2 regions of the Shewanella sp. S23-S33 genome follow, and region 1 is predicted to be linked to the other one. Evidence: riboswitches for the same ligand, from Rfam matches in the RefSeq annotation. Region 1 holds a riboswitch; the other holds the start of a gene.
The links. A riboswitch is a leader RNA that binds a small molecule or an ion and turns the genes downstream of it on or off. The one in region 1 is predicted to bind cyclic di-GMP.
Positions count from the first base shown of each region.

Region 2: linked by a shared signal. The riboswitch ahead of ACHA99_RS08005 (glycosyl hydrolase family 18 protein) and the one ahead of gbpA (N-acetylglucosamine-binding protein GbpA) in region 1 are both predicted to bind cyclic di-GMP.

Region 1 is NZ_JBHFFD010000011.1:134,800-143,772, reverse strand. It holds gene norW (NADH:flavorubredoxin reductase NorW) at 1-499, opposite strand, end outside; gene norV (anaerobic nitric oxide reductase flavorubredoxin) at 492-2,021, opposite strand; gene norR (nitric oxide reductase transcriptional regulator NorR) at 2,248-3,855, shown strand; gene ACHA99_RS02505 (TMEM165/GDT1 family protein) at 3,906-4,460, opposite strand; cyclic di-GMP riboswitch class I at 4,871-4,970, shown strand; gene gbpA (N-acetylglucosamine-binding protein GbpA) at 5,094-6,539, shown strand; gene ACHA99_RS02495 (aromatic amino acid transport family protein) at 7,101-8,276, shown strand; gene ACHA99_RS02490 (S46 family peptidase) at 8,545-8,973, shown strand, end outside.
Region 2 is NZ_JBHFFD010000024.1:108,922-117,894, reverse strand. It holds gene ACHA99_RS08025 (methyl-accepting chemotaxis protein) at 242-1,810, opposite strand; gene ACHA99_RS08020 (HD-GYP domain-containing protein) at 2,342-3,607, shown strand; gene ACHA99_RS08015 (aminopeptidase P family protein) at 3,781-5,568, opposite strand; gene ACHA99_RS08010 (ROK family protein) at 5,962-6,747, shown strand; cyclic di-GMP riboswitch class I at 7,122-7,210, shown strand; gene ACHA99_RS08005 (glycosyl hydrolase family 18 protein) at 7,324-8,973, shown strand, end outside.

The DNA.
Region 1 (8,973 bases):
CTGCAGTTGCTAAGTCCATTGCCAGTTCAACTCCGACCAAACCAGCACCGATAACCAGTACTCTCCTCGCGCCATGGATGTCTGCTTCGCAGGCCTGATACTCCATTAAGCTGTTAACTGTGTGGATGATATCGACGCCATCCCCCTCTATAGGCGGAATAAAGGGTCGCGCACCCGTGGCAAGCACTAATTTTTTGTACGCAATTTCGCGTCCTTGATGGCAACAGACTACCTGACGAACTTTATCTATTTTTATGACTTCACAGTGATTTATTACATCAATTTGTTGCTCATGTGCAAATTCAGTCGCGGTCAATTTTATGAGGTCTGACGCCATTTTTTTAAGGCTAAACACATGGCTTAAATCTGGTTTATGGTATTCGTCACCAGAGTCGGCTGTGATAACTGTAATCGGTTGTTCGCGGTTTAAACGTCGCAGTGTTTTGACTAGCTGATATGCCGCGAATCCACTGCCGATAATGACGATAGGTTTAGACATTAGTCACCTCATTTTTTATGACAGCGAAAACGCTTTTACCTAGGCCACATTCGGGACAGAGGAAGTCTTCGGCCACTTGAGTCCAAGGTGTGCCAGCAATGACATCTTGATTAGGTTCTCCTTTTTCAGGGTCGTAAATCCATTGGCAAACGGTGCAAATCATTGATTGTGTATCATTTAATTCGCACGCTTTTGTTGCAATCGGTGCTGTCACAGGGACGTTATTAGTAGCAGTATTTTCAGCTGTTTGACTGGCCGTGGTGGCTTGGCTAGGTTTTGACATGACTTGATTAATGATAGAGCGACTATTAGCGCTATCGAGGGGCCGCAATGCCCATTCTCGCGCGATTCGCTGGCCGTGCTGACGGCATTCTTGCATCGCATCTCGATCGGGACGCCATTTGACTTTTAATCCCACTGAGGTTTCAAAACCAGCATCCATCAAACGAGTGTGAATTCTATCGACTGCGCCGCCATTCCAGCCATAACTACCAAAAGCTGCCGCCTTTTTATTGCGAAAACGCAGGCCCGTGATTTCTTCAAGCATGGCGGCAATTTTAGGCATCATCACATTATTCATGGTGGATGAGCCGACTAAAATACCTTTTGACCTAAATGCCTGTGCAAGGATTTCGTTTTTATCATGACGTGCGACGTTATACACTTTTACCGCTACATTGGGGTCAACATCATGGATACCTTGAGCGATACCGTCGGCCATCATGCGAGTATTATTGGACATGGAGTCGTAGAAAATCGTGATGCGGTCTTCTTGATAAGCGTCGGCCCAAGCTAAATATTGGTGAATAATTTGGGCTGGATTATCACGCCACACAATGCCGTGTGAAGTTGCGATCATATCTACAGGTAAATTAAAGCTTAATACTTCGTGAATTTTAGCCGTTACTAGGCTGCTAAAGGGCGTTAAAATGTTTGAGTAGTACCGTAGGCATTGTTCCATTAATTCATTTTGATCAACCTCATCATTGAATAAATGTTCGTCGCAATAGTGTTGGCCAAAGGCATCGTTACTGAATAAAACCGCATCTTCGGTGAGGTATGTCATCATGCTATCTGGCCAATGCAACATAGGTGCTTCGATAAATATCAGTTGCTTACCATTGCCTATTGCTAAACTATCCCCTGTCTTTACGGTAATGAAATTCCATTCTGGGTGGTGGTGATGTCCTACAATGGAGTCGACCGCATTTTCACTGCAGTAAATTGGAGTGTTAGGAATTTTGGCCATTAATGCAGTCAGGGCGCCTGAGTGGTCTTCCTCTGCATGGTTCATCACAATATAGTCTATGTCGGTTAGATTAATTTCAGCTTCAAGATTTTGTAAGAATTGCTGGCTAAAACGATGATCAACTGTATCAATTAACACGGTTTTTTCTTCACGGATAAGGTAGCTATTGTAGCTTGTGCCTTTAGTTATTTTGTACTCAGTACCATGAAAATCTTGCACTTCCCAATCGCGTTGGCCCACCCAGTGGATATTGTTTTTTACATGAATAGTCATAAATACACCTGTGATAATTAATAATGAATGCGCTACGTAAATCTTGCTTATTTAGTTAAATCTCTTATTGCACTCACTATGCCAATATTCTAATGCATTGATTTTTATTGGTATTAACGTATTTCAACATTTAAAATTACTTGCTGGTGTCATAATGACAATTTGATGTTGGTCAAATTGACATTACACTGTTGTCAATATGACTTTATTTGACTGTGGATGTGCTATGAGTGCCCATGCTGATTTAACTCAGTTAGCCTTAGATTTAACTGTCGGCGTGTCGACGCAAGACAGATTTGAGCGTTTGTTGGCAGTGGTCAGGCGGCGTGTCAATTGTGATGCTGCGGCATTATTGGCATTTCGGGAGCAGCAATTTGTCCCCTTGGCGATAGATGGGCTCTTTGCCGAAGTGTTAGGGCGGCGCTTTCAAATTAGTGAGCATCCGAGATTAGAGGCTATCGCCCGTGCTGGCGATGTGGTTCGTTTCCCGGCCGACAGTGAACTTCCCGATCCGTATGATGGTTTAATTCCACATCATAGTGCGAACTTACATGTACATGCTTGCATTGGTTTACCACTAATCGCGAACGATCGCTTAATTGGTGCGCTCACCATTGATGGTTTCAACCCTCATCAGTTTGATGGTTTTAGTGATAGCGAGTTGCGTGTGATCAGCGCACTGGCCGCAGCCAGTCTTAATACTGCGTTATTGATGCAACAGCTAGAATCCCAAGTTGTTGAAGTTTCCAATGGAACTGAGGTGCTCAATCGTCCTGCTAGTCAGCAGGAGATCATAGGGCAATCCACACAGATCCAATCGCTAAAGCAGCAGATAAGTGCCGTGGCAGGCACTGATTTATCGGTATTAATTACCGGCGAAACTGGCGTGGGTAAGGAGTTAGTGGCCGCGGCGATACATAATCAATCGACCAGAGCCGATAAATCACTTATCTATTTGAACTGCGCTGCATTGCCTGAGTCCGTCGCCGAAAGCGAGTTATTTGGACATGTAAAAGGGGCATTTACGGGGGCAATCAGTCATAGGCAAGGCAAGTTTGAACTCGCTGACAAGGGGACCTTGTTTTTAGATGAAATCGGGGAGCTTCCCTTGGGGCTGCAAGCTAAGTTATTGAGGGTTTTACAATACGGTGAATTACAGCGAGTGGGCAGTGATAAGAGCCTAAAAGTTAATACTCGGATTATTGCCGCCACTAATCGAATTTTGCACCAAGAGGCAACGGAAGGGCGTTTTCGTTTCGACCTTTACCATAGGTTGAGCGTATTTCCTATCCACGTAGCACCATTAAGAGAGCGTGGGCAAGATATTGTTATGCTGACAGGTTTTTTTCTTGAACGTTGTAAAGCGAAGTTAGGACTCACCCATATCAATATCACACCCGCAGCGCAGCAGTTATTAGAGCAATACACATGGCCGGGTAATGTGCGTGAGCTAGAGCATGCGATACACAGGGCTGCGGTGTTGGCGAAAGCCGAGCTAAAAACGGCTTATATCAGCTTAAGTGATAAACATTTTCAGCTCGATTCTTTGATGAATCAAGCACACAGAATAGTCGACGAAGATAGACCATCAGATGCCGCAACGCCAGCCAGTGAATTAGCATTTAGGTCTGAGTCGGCCTGTCGTGAGGGACAATCGCAAGATAATTCCAGTGTTATGCTGGGGCTTAAGGCTGCGACTGAGAGATATCAGCGTCAACTTATTCGCCAAGTTTTAGCCGCGAATCAACAAAATTGGGCTGCGTGTGCAAGAATATTGCAAATCGATACAGGTAATTTGCACCGACTTGCAAAACGGTTAGGTTTAAAAGAATAAAATATTGCGTGAAGAAATTTTATTCTGCAGCAAAACCCCTGCCTCGATTCTTAGAAGAACAGTGTTGCTACGCCTAAGAGTGCGAACAATACGGCGCAGCCACGGTGTATCCACAACATAGGTAATTTTTCGGCGCTGAAGTGGCCTGCGATCACTACGGGTACGTTAGCAAGCAGCATACCTAAGGTTGTGCCAGCAACCACCATAGTTAATGAATCGTATTTTGCGGCTAATACCACAGTTGCGATTTGCGTTTTATCCCCCATTTCGGCGATAAAAAACAGAATAAAGGTGGCGAGAAAGGGGCCCATTTTATAGAAACGGCTCTCTTCTGCATCGACTTTATCGGGGATTAACACCCAAAGAGCGATCGCAAAGAATGACGCAGCCACTAAATAACGTGCAAGATCAGGGCTTACCCAGTTAATGGCCCATTGACCAATCCAAGCTGCGGCAAAATGGTTAAATAATGTCGACAGCAAAATACCTAAAATAATGGCGGTTTTATTTTTAAATCTTGCGGCGAGGATTAGTGCAAGCAATTGAGTTTTATCACCAATTTCGGCGATAGCAACCGTAAAGGTTGAGGCAAGTAGGGCTTCCAAGTGTGATCCTTTAGGGGTGGTTATGACATAAGCACAATAAACCGTCCACCCCTAGGTGCGGTAATTGTGCTCAGGTCTTGCTGGGCAAATCTATTATTTGCTGTGAACACCATGGCATGTTGCCAAGTATGTTGATGTTCACCCTAGATGACGATGGCTCGAAATCCAGTTAGCTACTCCCCCGAAGCGAGGTGGGCATTATACCTAGGTAAGATTTAGTTTCAAGCACGAGTTTATAACAGTAGGTGCTGATAAATGTTTGACAGGTGTCAGAAAAATACCGATTCACATTCTGTAACTTAATGAATATAAATGAATTATTTTTTGACAACGTTGTCTTTTGTTGCTAATTTAGCCAAGTCATTTCTACTTGGTTACATACTGTTAACTCGTAGTGACTCAATGATAACGACTGTATTTGGCAAACTAATTGAAAAGTTAGGACGCAAAGCTTCCGGTCTAAGGTTGTAAATGGATTTTTTAGTGAACTAAGATAGCGGAGTTGCCGCAGAATTCGATTTCTGTGAAAGATAAACGACTGCTGTTTAATGCTGTTGTTTGCCCAAATACCACTTTTATATCTAAGCCTATCATTATGTTTAGGATGATAGGCAATCAATGGAGTGCATTAAAGTGGCAAATCCTACTGTTTTTTCCCCTATTTCTAAATTGAGTTTATTGGCCGCGGCAGTAATGGCGATGAATGCGTTTGTGAGTATCTCTGCGCAGGCGCACGGTTATGTTGTGGCACCTGAATCGCGTTCATATGCCTGTAAAACAGGTAAAAATGCCAATTGTGGTGCGGTGCAATGGGAGCCGCAAAGTGTTGAGGGGCCATCGGGTTTTCCTGAATCAGGTCCTGCTGATGGCAAATTGGCGAGTGCTGGCAATGGTGCTTTTTCACCTTTGGATGAACAAAGTCCGAGCCGTTGGGCAAAGACGGATATTAAAGCGGGCTGGAATAAGTTCAGTTGGCAGTTCACAGCAAACCATGTCACCCGTAATTGGCGTTACTATTTAACTCGCCAAGATTGGTACCCAAACCAAGCTTTGAGCCGAGCGAGCTTTGACTTAGCTCCCTTTTGCGTAGTTGATGGTGGCATGGAACAGCCGCCTAAGTTAGTGACCCATGACTGTTACGTGCCAGAAGGTCGCAGTGGTTATCAAGTGATCTTGGCCGTGTGGGAAGTGGGAGATACGACGAATAGTTTCTACAATGCTATCGATGTGAACTTGGGCTCGGGTCCTGTTGTGCCGAGTGAATGGCAAGATGTGGGGGATATCAATCCGTCACTCGATCTAAAAGCAGGCGATAAAGTGATGACCCGGGTGTTTGACGCCAATGGTGAGCAAGCGGCTAAGCAAACAGTCATTACCATTAGTGATGCGACTCAAGGTGATAAACAAAATTGGCCTTTCCTATTAGCGAGCGCGATTAATGCCCAGCAGTCCCAGTTAAAAGCGGGACAAAAAAATGCATCGGGTGTGATTGAGCCTGTGTATGGCAAAAACGACATTTTTACAGCGAAAAACTCAGGTATTGAGCGTGTCGAAGTGGGATTTGATTTAGCTCCTGCTCCGGGCAACAGCTTAGAAGTCACTTCACTTGCCGACGATTATCAAATTATCGATGGTGCGGCGAAGGTCAGCTTTGATGTGACCAGTAACGCCGAGATGCTAGTGTCAGCGTATTTGTTTAGCCATGATGGCACCGCGGCAGGTTTTGTGAGCCAAACTGTTAACAATACCAGCGCGAGCTTAGTGTTAGACGTCGTTGAGCCTAAAGCTGGGCATTATCATTTGCAGGTAAAAGCTGAGCCTAAACAAGGCGATGTTATTCAGCAGAACTTTGATCTCTTCTTAAAGGATCAAGCTCCTGCACCAGAAGCTGATTTTGTATTCCCAGCAGGCGTGAAAGGTTACGTTGCAGGTACTACAGTGTTACAGCCTAAAAATGGCAAAGTGTATCAATGTAAGCCATTCCCTTATAGCGGCTATTGTGTGCAGTGGTCGGCTTCTGCCACAGGATTTGAGCCAGGTGTTGGCGCTTCTTGGGCTATGGCGTGGACTGAGCTGTAAATTAACTTTTTGAGCTAACCTAGCTTCAAAAAGGTGTCATTGGGCTTAAACATATCCGTGTGTTTAAGCCCTTTTTGTCTGCATCGGATGGAAAAAGACTGGCTTTATTTTGATTCGAGCCTAATACAAGATTACAGGTATTCTCAACAAAGGTAGCGATTTTGTTGGCTTGTTTATTTTCGTTTATCACAGCGCTATTAAGTTGTTACCGTACCGTTTGCTACCCTTCTTTGTTCACAACTGGCTTGCCCACTGGGTTTGGCTCTGTTAATGTCCCAAACTATCTATTTAATCGATGCTTATATCGGTACATTAATTTGGGCTATCACAATTGAAAGTCATGCCATTTTTCAATAATCGATTTAGTTAGCCTCAATGGCTACTGGGTTGAAACATTCAAAAGCTATTGGGGCCAATTGATCTGCTAGGTCGAGATCTGATTGGATGCTTTAAGTGATGTGTCGCTTATTTCGATTTAAGACGCAAGGCTTTATCGGTTCAAATCTTACTCAAATAAAATAATAATTAATTATTGAACAGGACTATTGTGTGAATTCAAAAATGTTAGGCTCGATCGCCATCGTTGCCGGGACGGCCATTGGCGCAGGTATGTTAGCGTTACCTTTAGCCACAGCGGCTTTAGGTATTATCCCTGCTTTAGTGTTACTCGTCGTTATTTGGGGCGTGTCCGCCTATACCTCATTACTTATGCTCGAAATTAACTTACGCACTGGCGTGGGGGATAACGTGCATGCTATTACGGGTAAGTTATTGGGTAAAAAAGGTCAAATAATTCAAGGTGCTTCTTTCCTGAGTTTATTATTTGCCTTGACCGCGGCTTATCTCACCGGCGGCTCTTCGTTATTAGTGCTTAAAGCGAAGAACATGTTCGATATCGTGCTCGATAATCAAGTCGCAGTGTTGTTATTTACACTGGTGCTCGGTGGCTTTGCGGCGCTAGGTGTTGCTTGGGTCGATAAAGTTTCACGTTTCCTATTTTCGTTAATGATTCTATTGCTCGTGGTGGTGGTATTATTTTTATTGCCCGAAGTCAGTATTGCTAGCATGGCAACGGGCGCGATTGCCGAGTCGATGACCAGCAATTGGATGGCGGCAATTCCCGTGGTGTTTACTTCGTTTGGTTTCCACGTCTGTATCGCCACTTTAGTGCGTTATCTCGATGGCGATGCGGTATCACTGCGTAAAGTGTTGTTAATCGGCTCGACGATCCCACTCGCTTGTTATGTTCTGTGGTTATTGGTGACTTTAGGCACAGTCGGCGGATATGAGGTGAATAGTTTTGAAGGTTCACTACCTTCACTCGTCACGGCATTGCAGGATATTGCTCATACGCCTTGGATCAGCAAATGTATTTCATTATTCGCTGACTTAGCTTTAGTGACATCATTCCTCGGTGTGACCTTAAGTTTATATGACTTTATCGCCGAATTAACTCGTGCCAAAGAAACGTTTGCCGGCCGTATTCAAACTTGGTTACTGACCTTTATTCCGCCTGTTTTGTGTGCCTTGTATTTGCCTGAAGGCTTTGTGGCGGTACTGGGATTTGCGGCCGTACCATTGGTCGTGATGATCATCTTCTTGCCAATTGTTATGGCACTGCGTCAACGTCAGTCGCAGCTCGGTGGTTATCAAGTGTCTGGCGGATCTGTTGCATTAGTCATTGCTGGCTTGTTAGGTGCCGTGATTGTGGGTGCCCAGCTATTTGTTGGGATCTAATTCATTGCGATAGGTGAGGCTTTTTAGCGAACGCGGCAGGGTAACTTTGATTAAATGTATTTGCTTTGTAAGCGAGTTTTTCAGAGTCTGTTATAGAGAGTGTCGCATGTGATAAAGTCAGGCCCCGGCCTGACTTTTTGCTTTTTAGGTTTTAAAGCGAGTGATGCTGGGTTTTAGCACAGTTATTTAAAATTAAAACAACGCTATTAAAACGAGAAAATGGCCCAGCTTGCGCGTGGCTTCATTCACATAAAACGGACTTAACACAATGAAAAAATGGTTACTCACAGTTGCCGTGGCCGCTAGTTTTGGCGCACAGGCTGACGAAGGTATGTGGCAGCCTCATCAACTGCCTGCAATGGCTGATGAGCTGAAAGCAAAAGGCCTTGAAATTGATGCAAAATCGATTTCTAAACTCACCGAATTCCCGATGAATGCCGTGATAAGCCTCGGCGGTTGCACTGCATCATTTGTATCGCCAAAGGGCCTAGTCGTGACTAACCATCACTGTGCCTATGGAGCGATTCAATACAACTCCACTCCTGAGAAAAATCTGCTGCAGGATGGTTTTTTAGCTAAGACCTTCGCCGATGAATTACCTGCGACCCCTGGCTCACGTGTCTATGTGACTGAAGATGTCACTAATGTCACTGAACGAGTTAAAAACGGGCTTGAAGGTAAAGTGGGCAGCGCCTTC
Region 2 (8,973 bases), on a different contig from region 1:
TGGCGGGCGCGGAGTATAGCAAAAATTTCGGTTAAAACCTGTACTTTTTAGTGTTTTGGCATTTTATCTGCATCATTTCATCAGGAGGGGATAAAAGGCTTAGTACTGGTTCAGGTGGGCAAGGTCTTATTGATCTATACAAGGGTTGAGTAAAATATGGACTCAACAATACGGATTAAAGCTCGCTATATTAGAGAATACCGCAACCTAGGCTGCGGTATTTTGGATCTTGTACTTATGTTTAACCGAAGGTGCGCCTCAGGCCAAGGGCTTTTTCGGCATTGTGTTTAAGAAGATGGGCTGCATCACCAATCAGATGGGTTGCGGCTAAGTTCTCGGTGCTGGCATGGGTGATGGAGTGAATATTACTGGCGATCTCATTGACCACTTGACGCTGTTGATCGGCTGCCACTGCATTTTGTTGGGCAAAGGTGTGGATATCACTCACTTCTTGGTAAATGGTGTTTACATTGTCGGCGGACAGTTGAATATCGCTGGCACAACGCTCCGCATGTTGACGGCTTTGTTCCATTTCTTTGGCCCATGCGTTGAGCATAGTAAACATCTTATCGACACTCTTAGAAATACTGTTGGTTGATAGCTGGGTTCTGCTCGATAGCGCGCGTACTTCATCGGCGACCACGGCAAACCCACGGCCTTGTTCACCCGCACGGGCAGCTTCAATCGCGGCATTGAGGGCGAGGAGATTAGTTTGCTCGGCAATAGAGTCAATTTCGCCCATCGCATTAGCGACTTGCTCGGCTTCTTTATTTAATTGATGGGCATTGTTGGTTGCATCGGCAACAGACTTTGCCAGTTGCTCCATTTTTTGAGTGTTGGCCTTCATGTTGGCACTGCTTTTAAGGCAGAGATCATAGGCGGTATTGATGCTGGTCGAGGTGAGATGGGTATTCTGCGCGACTTCTGTGATGGTTGAACTCATTTCTTCCATCGCGCCAGAGAGTTGTTCTAGCTGACTTTTCTCTTGATCTAGGCTGACATAGGTTTGCTCGGTCGCGACCACTAATTGATCGGCAATTGCATGTAATTGATTGGCTTGATCTTGGGTGCGCCCCAGTACGCCATTCATTTTAGCCTGCAGCATGATGAGCTGGAAATCGAGGATAGAAGAAGTATCTGCACCCGAGTAAATGTAACGACTGATAGAGTCATATTTGGTTTGCATTTCAATCAGTTTAGCGGGAATACGAAAAGCCTCATCGTAGAAAATGGCGAGGTTTAAACTCATCAGAATCGCCCCTGCGATAATCACGCCCCAGCCCCAAAAGTAGCCAGCAATCAGTAAACCTGTGGAGGCTACAACCGCAGATACGATACGTTTTTGCATTAAACTTAAGGGTTTAGGAATGGATTTGTCTAATTTGAGTCTTTGGTAAATCTCATTAGCTTTCGTGACGTAGGCGGCTTGAGGCTGAATGCGCACCGATTGGTAACCGATAATAGTGCCGTTTTCAAACAAGGGCGAAACAAAGGCATCAACCCAATAGAAGCCACCATTCTTACAGCGGTTCTTGACTATGCCGCGCCAAGATTGGCCCGACTTAAGCTTTTCCCACATTTCTTTAAAGGCGGCGCTCGGCATATCGGGATGACGCACCATATTGTGTGCACTGCCGACTAACTCTTGGGCGCTATAGCCTGAGACTTCGGCAAAACGGGCATTAACGTAAGTGATGATACCGCGAGTATCAGTGGTGGAAATGAGTTCATCTTGTGGTGTTAAGCGGATTTCTTGATCTGATCTCTGCGTATTAACTATTTTATTCGCTGAGGCGTTACTCTGGCTCATTTAGTGTGTCCATTCAGGGCCGATATGGTTCATTAGGGTTCAGGGCGCGGTGTTAGGCGCGAATTTTCTTGTGCTGACTCTCATCGGAGTAAGCTTGTTATGTGATAAGAGTATCATTTTTGTGTGGGTATAGGAGAGCGGTTTCTCATGGCTGACAGGTGAAAATCAATCGTTCGTCGTATTTATAAGCTATTGCAATATATAAAGTTTTTAAGTAGTGAGAATATGATGTTAAACGAGCGTTTATCCTGTTAAATCGTTAATTCTAGTATTTTGTATAGGGTTATTCTTTTATGTCTTGAGTGGGTATTTGTCATTCATCTTAAATATAAATTATGTTCGATGATATTGGACTAATGTCGTTGATTCGGCTTGATATCGCAGTATTCATGGAGCGCTTTATTGGCCTTAGTCTATTCTTTAATGGGCAACAAAAGATGGCTTATTTCTCCTTGCTTCAGCGGTGTATCTTGATTTTGCTCTTCTACTTCATTAGCTCACAGCGGGAATGCTACATAAGAGGAACTTCCCATGGCGATATCACTTAGGCGTGGTGTAACTAAATTAGCCACAGCGTCCTTGGGAACAGCGGCGGCACTGCCACATTGGCGACGTTTGATCTTTGAACGTTTATTTGGCTTTCTAGCGATTCTCTGCGTGCCTGTATATATCACTAGTGTGTATTTATGCATCATCGCCGATCTCTGGTTTATGGTGGTATTTGATACGCTGGCTTATCTGTTTTTACTGCTTTTACTGTATTTTCCTAAGCTTGCTGATAGTACGCGTTTTGGTTGTGGCTGCTTGCTGGGTTATGCAATTGGCATCGGTTTTTTAATTGCGATTGGCCCTTCGGGAGCAGGTTTTTTCTGGTTATTTATTTTCCCGCCGTTAGTCGGTATTTTTTTAGGAAATCGAGCCAGCTTATATGCCCAGTGTTTGAATGGGCTAAGTTTGGTATTGATTGGTTTTGCCTATCATTTTAATTGGCTCAATTGGCCTGAAACCCAAGGTTATAGTGTCGGTATTTGGGCCGTTGTCGTGGTCAATTTTATCGTGACCAATGCTATGTTGACGTTAACCATCACTTATTTATTAGGTAAGTTGGCTGACGCACTCGATTCAACCTTAGCATCACGCCAAGCTACCGTATTAGGCTTAGCTAAACTCGCCGAATACAGAGATAACGAAACGGGCGCGCATTTGCTACGTATGCGGCAGTATTCGAAAATGCTCGCGTCGCAGCGACTACTGGCCGCCAATCCTCCTGCAGAATTGAACGAAGATTATATTCAAGACATTAGTTTGTCGGCCATTTTGCACGATATAGGTAAGGTCGGTATTGCCGATGCGATTTTGCTTAAACCGGGTAAACTAACGCCGCAGGAGTTTGAACAAATTAAAGCTCATCCTGTGATCGGGGGACAAGTGCTACGCAGTTTGTTGGAATATGCGCCCCAATGTACTTTTATTCAGATGGGCCGCGATATTGCCTCGGGTCACCATGAAAAGTGGGATGGTAGTGGTTATCCCCTTGGTTTGAAAGGTGAAGATATTCCGCTTTCGGCAAGGATAGTGGCCCTAGTTGATGTTTATGACGCGCTGACTTCTCCCCGATGTTATAAGCGGCCCTTTAGCCATCAAGAGGCTATCGACTTAATTATTGAAGGCAAAGGTCAGCATTTCGACCCTGAATTAGTCGATTGTTTTATGGCAATTCATCAGGACTTTGAAGTGTTGTCTAAAGCATCGCTGGATGATGCTTATCAGCCGATGGCACAACCTACTATAGTTTAGCGACTCATGTTTTTAAATCGTGTTTTGAAATCATGGTTTTGAAATAAGGCGTGGGTTTAAAACACACAGATAGCGCTAAAAAAAACGCCCAATGCTAATTGCCTTGGGCGTTCTATTTTATAGTGTGTAAGTGACTAATATAACGACTTAAATCGCTACTTATCAGCGGAGTGCTAAATTGCTTTAGTCACTTGAGTTAACCAAGCCAATTCATCACCCGACATTAACGGAGAAAGTGTATTGAAGACTTGCTGATGATAAGCATTAAACCAGTCTATTTCCCCTTGCGTTAACAGGCTCTTATCAATAAGGCGCGCATCCATGGGGATCATAGTCAACGCATCGAATTCATACATTTCACGCTCAGCCCCTTTAAGTGCTTCACAGTGCTGAACGACGACGAGGTTTTCTAAGCGAATGCCAAAACTCTCAGCGCGGTAGTAACCCGGCTCGTTGGAAAGCACCATGCCGGGCATCAGGGCAATAGCGTTAACATTCTTGCCTATGCGCTGCGGACCTTCGTGCACACTTAAAAAATGACCCACACCATGGCCTGTACCGTGATCGTAATCAAAACCATGTTGCCATAAATATTGGCGGGCGAATGCATCGACCTGCTGGCCTGAGGTGCCTTTCGGGAATCGTGCTTGGTCGAGGGCAATATGACCTTTTAGCACCAGTGTAACCATTTTTTTATGCTCATCGGTCACTTCGCCAATCGCAATAGTACGGGTCACATCTGTCGTGCCGTCAATATACTGAGCGCCAGAATCCACTAAGTAGATGCTGTTCATCGTCATCATGGCTGGTGTGCCATTGTTGTGATTGTAATGGCACATAGCGGCATTAGGACCGGTAGCTGAAATCGTGTCGAAACTTGGCTCGCGGTAACGCTCATCTTCTAGGCGAAAGCTTTCCAATTTATCCGCAAGGGTGCCTTCATCGTGCATGCGATTGGCTGCCACTTCGGCATCGAGCCATGCAAGGAATCGACTCACGGCGACGCCATCGCGGATATGGCAGGCACGCATGCCGGCCAGTTCTGCGGCGTTTTTCTGCGCTTTAGGTAAAGCGACTGGATCGATTCCGGCAATTAATTTTGCTCCTGCCTCACGGGCAATGTTTTGTGCCCAAGCGTTTGCAGAATTCGGATCGGCCAGCAGTTTTACGTCCTGCATGCTGGCGAGTGTATCGGCAAGAGATGCCTCGCTTTTAAAGCTGACGCCTTCGCCAACATGCTCCTCAATGCCCTCTGGGAGTTTGCTTAAATCGGTGAAGAGCTGCATATCGCCATTGGCGTGGAGCAGAGCACTGCCGAGTACAACGGGTAGGCGCGGTACATCATTGCCGCGAATGTTGAGTAGCCAGCAGAAAGAATCTAAGGCGGCGATTAAGGCGACATCACCACCGGCTTTTTTTACTAATGCACCAATTTCAATGCGTTTTTGCAGGCTGGTTTTACCAGCACTCTCGTTGCTAAACAAAGTGATAGGAGCGTTCGACTGTGCTGGCCGATTCTGCCAATGCAAATCGATAGGGTTTTGTTCAACTGCAACTAATTCGATTTGGGATTTATTTAAGGTTGCTTTGGCATTTTCATACCAAGCTAAGGTGTGTAAGCGCGCATCGAAACCAACGCGAGACCCTGCTGGTAGCGTGTCACATAACCACTCAATTTGTGGTGTATCGGTTAGGCTTTCATAACTGAAAAATGTGGCATCGACTTGTAAACGAACTTGAACCGTATAACGGCCATCGGTAAATATTGCGGCTTTATCTTTCAATACGATAGCCATACCCGCCGAACCGGTAAAGTTGGTTGCCCAGTACAAACGTTCGTTATGTGCTGGCACATATTCGCCCAGATATTCGTCGGCACGGGGAATAATAAAAGCATCGAGATTAGCAGATGTTAATTCGTTACGAATAGCACCGAGACGGTTAGCGATTGATTGTGACATAAGGGCTCCAATTAAGACTGGCATGCTATGCGAGTCGGTAGGCGAAGATCGCCTAAGGATGAGTAGGTTTATGTTGATTTGAGTTTTAACCGGCTCGGATTATCGCAAGTCTAGCGCGCTAGATGCAAGGGTAGCGAATAAAGGATTTTGTATACAATCGTGAATTTGTGCAGGTAAGACGCTTGAGGTTATGGGGTTTTTTGTTGATTTATTTATGTGATTTTGAGCATGAAAAGTGAATTAAATAAAAGGTTGGTCATGTTTTAATTAGAACTTGTTCCTTAAAAATTAGCAACTTAAGTTTTATTCAATCGCTAACATTTGGACCCTATGCTAACATTTGCCATCTCTACTCGGGGTCAGAGTGGGGCACATGTATCAGTGGAGTAAGCGATGCAAATACTAACAATAGATGTGGGCGGTACCAAAGCCCTGTTCGAACTTCAGCTCGCGGGACATACAGAACAATATAAAATCCCCACAGGTGAAGGTTTTAAAATTGAAGAGTTAAATAATCAAATCGCGGCGTTTGAACGTGATTATGATTTACAGCATTACCAACTAGCGATTGCCGTACCTGGACTGGTGCAAAATAATCGTTTGGTTTCTTGTAAATCTTTACCTGGACTCAATGGATTGAGCTTCGATACAGTCAAAACCCAGGGTGAGCTTAAGTTTATCTGCAACGATATCGATGCGGGTATGCAAGCGACTTGTGATGCGAAATATGCCTGTGAGTTATTGGTCATGTGCGGCACTGGGATCGGTATGTCTATTGCCTTTAATGGACAAGTCTTTACGGGAGCGACGGGCGTGGCGGGGGAGTTGGGGCCTTGTCGCGTGATGACAGAATCTGGTGAGTTTAGTTTAGAGCAACTGGCCAGTGGCGATTCAGTGCGCAGCCGCAAAATCTCCACTCAGGATGATTTATATCGCGCGGGCAGTTATCTCGGCATGGGATTAGCATGGGCGGTTAATTTATTTAATCCCAATCGAATTTGGCTTGCTGGCGGTATGATGAATAGCGCTCCTTACTACAAAGGCTGTCTCGAAAGCTTAAAGCAAATGGCATTGAGCGCGCCCTTAGCTGAGATGAAAATCAATCGTGTCGATGATATGGAAACCTTGGTTTGCCGCGGTTTATCTGTGATGCTCGCAAGGGACTATCCTCGTGCATAAGGATCATAAATAACCCCGTGCATAAGGATCATAAATGCCCCGCGCATAAGGATCATCATGTTGCTCGACAATGGTTTGCGCCATGAATGTTTAGTGATTGAGTTTTAGCTGCATAAGCGACATAAATTGTGAAATATAAAGCAGGACTTATGATGCCTTTGGCATATCGAGTCCTGTTTTTTTATTCTTAAAGTATTCAGATAATCCTCATTACCCAAAGTAAACATTAGTGATAGTTGAATTTGCATAATTCCTTTCTTATCAGATGTCTAGTTCTATTTACGATTCTTACCAATAACGCAGTTGATAATATTTTGTTGCAATTTTATTGCGCTTACGCTTATGCTGATATTCGCAATGACAACGTTGTCATTGTGTGTAAAAGGCAAACCAGTTGAAAAACTGGGACGCAAAGCCTCCGGTCTAAGGGTTCGTCTGTACCTATGATAGCGGGGATACCACAGGTTTTTCTTCGTGCAGTTGTCAGTCGTTTTGCATGGTTTTAAGAGAGTGCTGTTTCCTGTCTACGCTTTGTTTGCCTTATTGATTCATATAAAAATTCAATAGGGATATCTCATGTTCAAGACTCAAATTTCAACATCAGCCTTGCTAGTGGCATCAGCGCTGGCATCTACTATCAGTGCCAGCGTTTTTGCAGCGGCGCCCGGTAAACCGACTTTAGGTTGGGGCGAAACTAAGTTCGCTATTATTGAAGTGAATCAAGCGGCTACCGCTTACAATCAATTAGTTACTGTGAAAGATGCCGCCGATGTCTCCGTCAGTTGGAACCTTTGGAGTGGCGATGTGGGCAATAGAGCCCAAGTGTTGCTCAACGGTAATGTAGTTTGGGAAGGCCCATCTGGCGCGTCGGGAACCGCTAACTTTAAGGTGAACAAGGGCGGCCGTTATCAGATGCAAGTACAACTGTGTAACAGCGATGGCTGTACGGCGAGTGATGCTAAACAAATCCTCGTGGCTGATACCGACGGCAGCCATTTAGTGCCACTCAATGCTCCCCTAAAAGAAAACAACCGTCCCTATGCGAATAAATCAGGCAAAGTGGTGGGAGGTTACTTTGTCGAATGGGGCGTATACGGTCGTAAATTCCCGGTCGATAAGATACCTGCGCAAAACTTAACCCATATTTTATATGGCTTTACCCCAATTTGTGGTGGTGATGGAATCAATGATAGCTTGAAAGAAATCGAAGGCAGTTTCGAAGCGTTGCAACGTGCCTGTAGTGGTCGTGGTGATTTTAAAGTTGCGATTCACGATCCTTGGGCGGCGATTCAAATACCGCAGGCGGGAGTGAGTGAGCATTCAGATCCTTACAAAGGTAACTTTGGTCAATTGATGGCACTTAAGCAAGCACATCCAGATTTGAAGATTTTACCTTCGGTCGGTGGTTGGACCCTCTCGGATCCCTTCTTTTTCTTCGGTGATAAAACCAAGCGCGATATCTTTGTCGCTTCGGTGAAAGAGTTTCTACAGACATGGAAATTCTTCGATGGCGTGGATATCGACTGGGAATTTCCAGGGGGGAATGGCGCTAACCCAAATTTAGGTAATGCCAATGACGGTGAAACCTATGTGACTCTGATGCGTGAACTGCGGGCGATGCTTGATGAACTAAGCGCCGAAACGGGTCGTACCTATGAGCTGACCTCTGCTATTAGTGCTGGTGACGATAAAATTCAAAAAGTCGATTATCAGGCTGCTCAGCAGTACATGGATTACATCTTCTTGATGAGTTACGACTTTAATGGTGGTTGGACTAATACTGAACTCGGCCATCAAACCAATCTGTATGAAGCGAGTTGGGATCCCAATACCCGTTACACCACAGCTAATGGCGTTAATGCGCTGTTAGGCCAAGGTGTGACCCCAGGGAAAATTGTGGTCGGTGCCGCTATGTATGGCCGCGGCTGGACAGGTGTGAATGGCTACAGTGGTAATAATCCTTTCACAGGGACGGCAACGGGCAAAGTGAAAGGTACTTGGGAAGCTGGTGTGGTGGATTATCGTCAGATAGCGAATGACTACATGGGAAGCGGTTGGACTTACAGTTACGACGAAACAGCCGAGGCGCCATCTTTGTTCAAGGCATCTACTGGCGATTTAATCACTTTCGATGATGCTCGTTCAGTTAAAGCCAAGGGGCAATATGTGCTTTCTAATCAACTTGGTGGGCTCTTTGCGTGGGAACTTGATGCCGATAATGGTGAC